3 regions of the Photobacterium sp. GB-36 genome follow, and region 1 is predicted to be linked to each of the others. Evidence: predicted binding sites of a transcription regulator. Region 1 holds the regulator's gene; each other region holds the start of a gene.
What was found. Region 1 encodes PurR, which represses purine synthesis genes. Its sites were predicted from a motif close to TNANGNAAACGTTTNCNTNA; they were not measured.
Positions count from the first base shown of each region.

Region 2: a site for PurR is predicted at 1,332-1,351, ahead of purE (5-(carboxyamino)imidazole ribonucleotide mutase). Genes of this name have one in related genera too.
Region 3: a site for PurR is predicted at 1,316-1,335, ahead of C9J46_RS10985 (formate--tetrahydrofolate ligase). Genes of this name have one in related genera too.

Region 1 covers NZ_PYNY01000011.1:67,652-69,929, reverse strand. Annotated here, with positions in the region: gene C9J46_RS11840 (heme ABC transporter ATP-binding protein) at 1-349, shown strand, start outside; gene purR (HTH-type transcriptional repressor PurR) at 755-1,759, shown strand; cyclic di-GMP riboswitch class I at 1,958-2,048, shown strand; gene C9J46_RS11830 (TfoX/Sxy family DNA transformation protein) at 2,183-2,278, shown strand, end outside.
Region 2 covers NZ_PYNY01000022.1:2,758-5,035, reverse strand. Annotated here, with positions in the region: gene C9J46_RS16640 (5-(carboxyamino)imidazole ribonucleotide synthase) at 1-778, opposite strand, end outside; gene purE (5-(carboxyamino)imidazole ribonucleotide mutase) at 778-1,266, opposite strand; gene C9J46_RS16630 (L-threonylcarbamoyladenylate synthase) at 1,461-2,018, shown strand; gene hemF (oxygen-dependent coproporphyrinogen oxidase) at 2,031-2,278, shown strand, end outside.
Region 3 covers NZ_PYNY01000010.1:13,655-15,932, reverse strand. Annotated here, with positions in the region: gene C9J46_RS10985 (formate--tetrahydrofolate ligase) at 1-1,226, opposite strand, end outside; gene pflA (pyruvate formate lyase 1-activating protein) at 1,822-2,278, opposite strand, start outside.

The sequences.
Region 1 (2,278 bases):
CCGGGTTTTAACACAACTCAGTAAAGCCGGTGATAAATGTATCTTGATGTTAGATGAACCCACCTCAGCACTCGATCTCGCCCACCAGCACCACACCTTACAAATTGCCCAAAATATGGCTATACAAGGCGCCGCTGTAATTGTGGTATTGCACGATTTAAACCTTGCAGCCCAATACACTGATCGGATGATTTTCCTTAATGAAGGAGAAATAAAAGCCGACGGCACGCCAACACAAGTTCTTACTCCTGAAGTAATAGATACCTTATATGGTTGGCCTGTCAGTGTTCATACTCATCCAAGTGGTGATTTTCCTTATCTTTTATCAGCCAATCATTCTGTTTTTTAACGTTTTATCTATTAATGACTAGATATACACAATAAATTGAAGCTATTAGCATGACAAACATCGAGTTTTTACGGTTAATGATCAATTAATTCAATCAAGTTGAATAGAAAGATTGCACAACGCAAAACACACAGTAAAATGTGATCGCAAGCGATTACATGTGTAATTAGTGTAAAAATAGTTTCTATCTTCTAATGCCGCATTTTACTGCGGCTTTAGTTGTTTATGATCCATGATAATTGCAACACCCTATAATTCGGTATCAAATTGAATAATTAAGTAGCTAATAACTAAAGGATCTTCATCTCTGCGAGTGAACTCGTAAGCCATAGACTACGTAATTAATCAATTTGGTATCAAAAACCTTTGTCAGATCCTAATCTGACCATGATAAGAAGAATAAATATGGCAACCATTAAAGACGTTGCACGTATGGCAGGTGTATCAACTACTACAGTGTCGCACGTGATTAATAAAACACGCTTTGTTGCAGAAGCAACGCAACAAAAAGTTTTGGCTGCAGTAGATGAACTTAACTACGCCCCAAGTGCAGTAGCGCGAAGCTTAAAATGTAATACAACACGTACTATCGGCATGTTAGTCACTAAATCGACTAACCCATTTTTTGCCGAAGTTGTGCATGGTGTTGAAGAATATTGTTATGGTGCAGGCTACACACTGATCTTATGTAACACCGAAGGTAACTTAGAAAAACAACGTGATTACTTACGTATGCTTTCTGAAAAGCGTGTTGATGGCCTATTGGTTATGTGCAGCGATCTGGATCAAATGCTGCTCGATTTACTTGAGCGTAAAAATGATCTTCCTATGGTTATCATGGACTGGGGCCCAGAAAGCCCACATACTGATAATATTCTAGATAACGCTGAAAACGGCGGTTATATTGCGACTAAGCACCTTATTGAAAATGGTCATAAGAAAATTGGCTGTTTATCTGGGCAAGTTGATAAGTCTACTTGTCAAGAGCGCCTAAAGGGCTTCCGTAAAGCGATGAAAGAAGCAGATCTCACTGTTAATGCTAATTGGCTACTTGACGGTGACTTTGAGTGTGAGTCAGCCGTTGAAGCTGCTCATAAGTTTATCGCAATGGAAGATCGCCCTACTGCTATCTTCTGCTTTAACGACATTATGGCCATGGCTCTGATCAGTACCTTTGAACAGGCAGGTCTGCGTGTTCCTGATGATATCTCAATCATTGGCTACGATAACATTGACCTTGCGCCCTACTTTGCGCCACCGCTAACAACTATCCACCAGCCTAAACGTCGTTTAGGTAAAAAGGCCATCGAAATCTTGCTAGAGCGTGTGAAAGACAAGAATCATGAGCGTCAAACCTTTGAAATGACGCCTAAACTTGTTGAGAGAAAATCGGTTAAAGATCTCAACTAATAAAATTTATCTTTCTATGTTAAGGAAAAGCCGATAAGTTAACCTTGTTGGCTTTTTTTTTACTTATAAAAAACAATCATGAGTATTTATAATTATAAAGCTTATTAAAATAAGCTAAGAACAAATACCTGAACCAATATCACATTTTTGAGAGCTTAGATTTAATATTAAAAGTATTATTTAATATAACTTTATATAGTCACGAACTGGCAAATTAATTGAAAGATTAAGACGCAAAACCACCGGCCTAAAAATTATGTTAATAATTCAAGGTAGCGGGGTTACCGAAGGATTATTATTGAACCGACAATATTATGACACAAACTTAACAATATATTGACAGTATCAATGTGTAGATTAATTAATCTATTTCCTCGCTCTTAATGTTTAGGTGACACTCATATTTTTTCACCGAGTAGAAGCATGGATAAACCAATATTAAAAGATTCATTAAAATTATTTGACCATTTTGGTTCAATAAAATCACGGTCGATGTTTGGCGGTTTTGGCATTTTTTCT
Region 2 (2,278 bases), on a different contig from region 1:
CGTTTACCAGTAGTTCGCCATCGAGATCGAAAAACTCGATAGCTAACACGCCGACATAATCAAGGCTATTAGCGACGGCACGGAACATGTTATCGGCTTGCGCTTGCAGTGGTGAGTCACCCACAATCGCAGTTGATAAACTTAGTACGCCATCAGTATGGATATTCTCAGTTAAGTTAAATACCTGAATATCACCACTGCGATTACGGGCACCAATCAATGATACTTCGCGTTGAAAAGGAATAAATTGCTCAGCAACAATAGCCTGATTAGGAGAATCAGCAATACATTGCGCCATTTCAGGCCAAATATCATCAATCTGTGCGCTTTCTTTTAAGCGCCACTGTCCTTTACCGTCGTAGCCACCTAATGCACTTTTTAACACCAGCGGTAACCCGATTTTTTCAATTGCAGTAAGAAGATCTGCACGTTCAGTGATTTCATGGTATTTAGCATTGCGCACGCCAGCATTATCTAATAACGCTTTTTCTAGACGACGATCGCCACCGGCTTTGATTGCTTCTGGCGTTGGGAAGAACTTCTCGCTGGCAGCACAAATATCTAAAATATCGTGAGGAATATGTTCAAACTCGGCAGTAATCGCATCAACGTCATTAATCGCTTCAACGAGCGAGTTCGACATTGCTTGTTGGGTAAGAGGATGAACCACTTTATCACTCTCTACATCATAAGCGATCACATTGATGTTAAGAGGAGCGCCAGCCAGTGCCATCATACGGGCAAGTTGGCCAGCACCAAGGACTAGCACATTATTCATTATGCATCCTCTGCTGGATTTGGGTTGCTTAATACCGTTTCTGTTTGCTCTTTGCGGAAAGCATCAATAGCGGCCAGTACTTGCTCATTTTGAGTGCCGATAATTTGTGCGGCCAAGAGACCTGCATTGGCAGCCCCTGCATCACCAATTGCTAAGGTACCAACAGCAATACCTTTCGGCATTTGAACGATAGAAAGCAATGAATCCATTCCTTTTAATGCACGTGATTGCACTGGTACGCCTAATACAGGCACGCTAGTGAAAGCCGCTGTCATCCCCGGTAAGTGAGCTGCACCGCCAGCACCTGCGATGATCACTTTAATGCCACGCTCTTGTGCACTTTCAGCGTATTCGGCTAGTAAATGTGGCGTGCGGTGAGCCGAAACGACCTTTGTCTCATAAGGAACATTGAAACGATCAAGCATCTCAGCCGCATGTTGCATGGTTGGCCAATCAGATTTTGAACCCATGATAATTCCAACTTTCATCTCATTCTCCTTCAGGTCATAACTTAACATCGTGTTGATGGCTGCATTATACGGTGATTTAGCTCAAAGGAAAACGTTTGCGTCATGAATATTGACTGTCTTATAACCGAGCATGGAGTTGTGACTAAGGAGTAGGTAGAATGAAATTGAGAAAGTAAAACAACAATATTTGCTGAACAAATAATGAGGATACTGTGGAGAATTTTGCTCAAGTCGTCGCAGCTTTAAAGCAAGGTGAAGTGATCGGGTACCCAACCGAAGCGGTGTTTGGTGTCGGCTGTGATCCGGATAATCAAGAAGCGGTTGAAAAACTATTAGCGATCAAACAACGCCCAGTGGAAAAGGGCTTAATTTTGATCGCGGCGAATTACGATCAGCTGCTGTCATATATTGATGAAAACCAATTGACCGAACAACAAAAGCAAACCGTGATGGCAACATGGCCAGGGCCTGTGACTTGGGTAATGCCGACTAAGCCTAATATTCCCTCGTTTTTAACGGGGCAATTTACTACGATTGCGGTACGTGTGAGTGATCATCCACTCGTGCAACGCTTATGTTTGGAGTTTGGTAAACCTATTACCTCAACCAGCGCAAATTTAACAGGCCAAGAGCCAGGTCGAACAGCGCAAGAGGTTGAACAACAGTTAGGGCATTGTTTAGCTGCAATCTTGCAAGGTGAAACAGGCGGACGTACCAATCCTTCCGAGATACGTGATGCGCTTAATGGCAATATCTTCCGTCAAGGGTAAGGGATAAAGAGTATGGATAGCCAAGTAGATAAAAATGCAGTTAAAGCCTTTTTGTTGGATTTACAAGATCGTATTTGCCAAGCATTAGAGCAACAAGAAACAACCGTCGTATTTGAACAAGACCAATGGCAGCGTGAAGAAGGTGGCGGTGGTCGTAGTCGTGTATTACGTGATGGCGAAATCTTCGAGCAAGCAGGTGTGAATTTTTCTCATGTTTATGGTGCTGAAATGCCAGCTTCTGCAACAGCACATCGCCCAGA
Region 3 (2,278 bases), on a different contig from region 1:
TCTTGTGGGAAACGGTTAATTGCGACAACAACGGGAACACCATAACGGGCGGCATTACTGATATGCCATTTCAGGTTTTCAAACCCTGCAACCAGCGCATCATTGTCTTTGGCAAAAATACCGTCAGGTAAAGCGTGTCCTGGACGTAAATCATAAAGACCAGAGTTGGCTTTTAAGCCACGCAATGTTGCCACAACAACGGCACAGTCAGGGCCTCTTTTTGCTTGCTGGGCTTTAATATTACAGGCTTTTTCAAATCCCATATCAGAGCCAAAGCCACCTTCAGTAATGGTGAAGTCACTGAGTTTTAATGCGATTTTGTCTGCAATAATAGATGAATTTCCGTGCGCGATATTGGCAAAAGGACCTGCGTGGATAAGAGTGGGTACGCCTTCTAACGTTTGCATTAGGGTGGGCTCAATGGCATCGCAGAGAGTGACAGTCATGGCTCCTGCTACTTGCAGATCTTCTGTAGTTACAGGGTTACCATCAAGATCATAAGCGACGACAATACGGCCAATGCGTTTACGCATATCATGGAGATCATCGGCAAGTGCTAAAATAGCCATGAGTTCAGAGGCGGCTGTGATATCAAAGCCGTCATGGCGCTCTAAACCATTAATGGTTTTATCTGGTTCATTTTGACCGATGGTGATCATTCTCAAAGCACGATCATTATGATCCATCACGCGTTTCCAAGTGATGTTATTAATGTCGATACGTAGCGCAGGTAATCCCGTTTTTTCACTGAATAGATCATAACCTAAACGTGATTCATGATATAAGCGAGCATCAATTGCAGCAGCTGCAAGGTTATGCGCTGCCGTAACCGCATGAATATCACCCGTAAGATGAAGGTTTAGCTTATCCATTGGTGCGACTTGGCTATAACCGCCGCCCGCTGCGCCACCTTTTACGCCAAAGACAGGTCCCATTGACGGCTGTCGAATACAAGCCATTACTGAGCGATCAATTTTTGCTAACCCTTGTGCTAAACCAATTGTTGTAACGGTTTTTCCTTCTCCTAGTGGGGTTGGTGTAATCGCAGTAACGACCACCAGTTTCCCTTCTGCTTGATCCGATAACCGATTCAAAATGGCAGGTTTTATTTTTGCTTTTAATGAACCTTGCGGTGTCAGTTCCTGTGGTTGAATACCCGCTTTTTTGGCAATGCCTTCAATCGGAGAGAGTAGGGTGTCACGGCAAATATCGATGTCGCTTTTCATATAGGCTATATCCTCACAGTGGAAATCATGCGTATCTGCGTGATATTGATGGTGTTGGTTTTAAATACTATAGATAAAGATGTATATAGTGACGCAATCGTTTGCTTTTCTTTTATACCATCATTTTATCATGGTTAATTTTATTTTTGTTGTTATAAATTGCTGCTGTTTTTGGTTGCGTTTTGTACCGTATATAAGATTTATTGAATGCGTTTTAGAGATAGGTAATAAAAGAATAAGAAAGTGGTTATTTAGTCACTAGAGCAGAAGCAGTATATCGATATATAGAGTAGAAGTATGAAGATGAATTTGGTGAATACTGTAAACTCTGGTTGCAATATTGGCTGTGTGTTTATTCATCATTACACTTTAAAATTTGATATATATCAAAATCATTAAAAATATTAAAGGAAGCTATCAATGAACGAGCCAGTGACTACGTTGAAACATACAGCCCCACTTTCAATTGGCATTATGTTATTTTTTATCACCTTTTTGACGATTATTTTGCCATTATCCCGTTAAGATAGTTACCGTTTAACGCGTATTAAAAAGCGAGCTAATGCTCGCTTTTTTGTATTTTTCGTTAAGTGGATTAGTACATCACTTTATGGCCATAACTAGAAAGGATTTCTTTAATCGCTTCCATGGTTTCTTTTTTCGGTGGTTTCACACCAGCTAACGGGTATTCAAAGCCCATAGCTTCCCACTTGTGCTCACCGAGTTGATGGTAAGGAAGTAGTTCGATCTTCTCGATATTGTCCATATCTTTTATGAACTCACCAAGTTGATGTGCAGAATGTTCGTCATCGGTGTAACCCGGAACAACAACATAACGGATCCAAGTTTTTTGACCGCGTTGGTGCAGGTAACGAGCAAAGTCGAGTACGCGTTTATTGGAAACACCAACCAGATTTTGGTGAACACCATCATCCATTTGCTTAAGATCTAGCATCACAAGATCCGTTGCGTCTAACACTTCATCAACCACATCAGTATGTTTGCGAATATAACCGTTGGTATCTAAGCAGGTATGGATCCCTTCAGCTTGC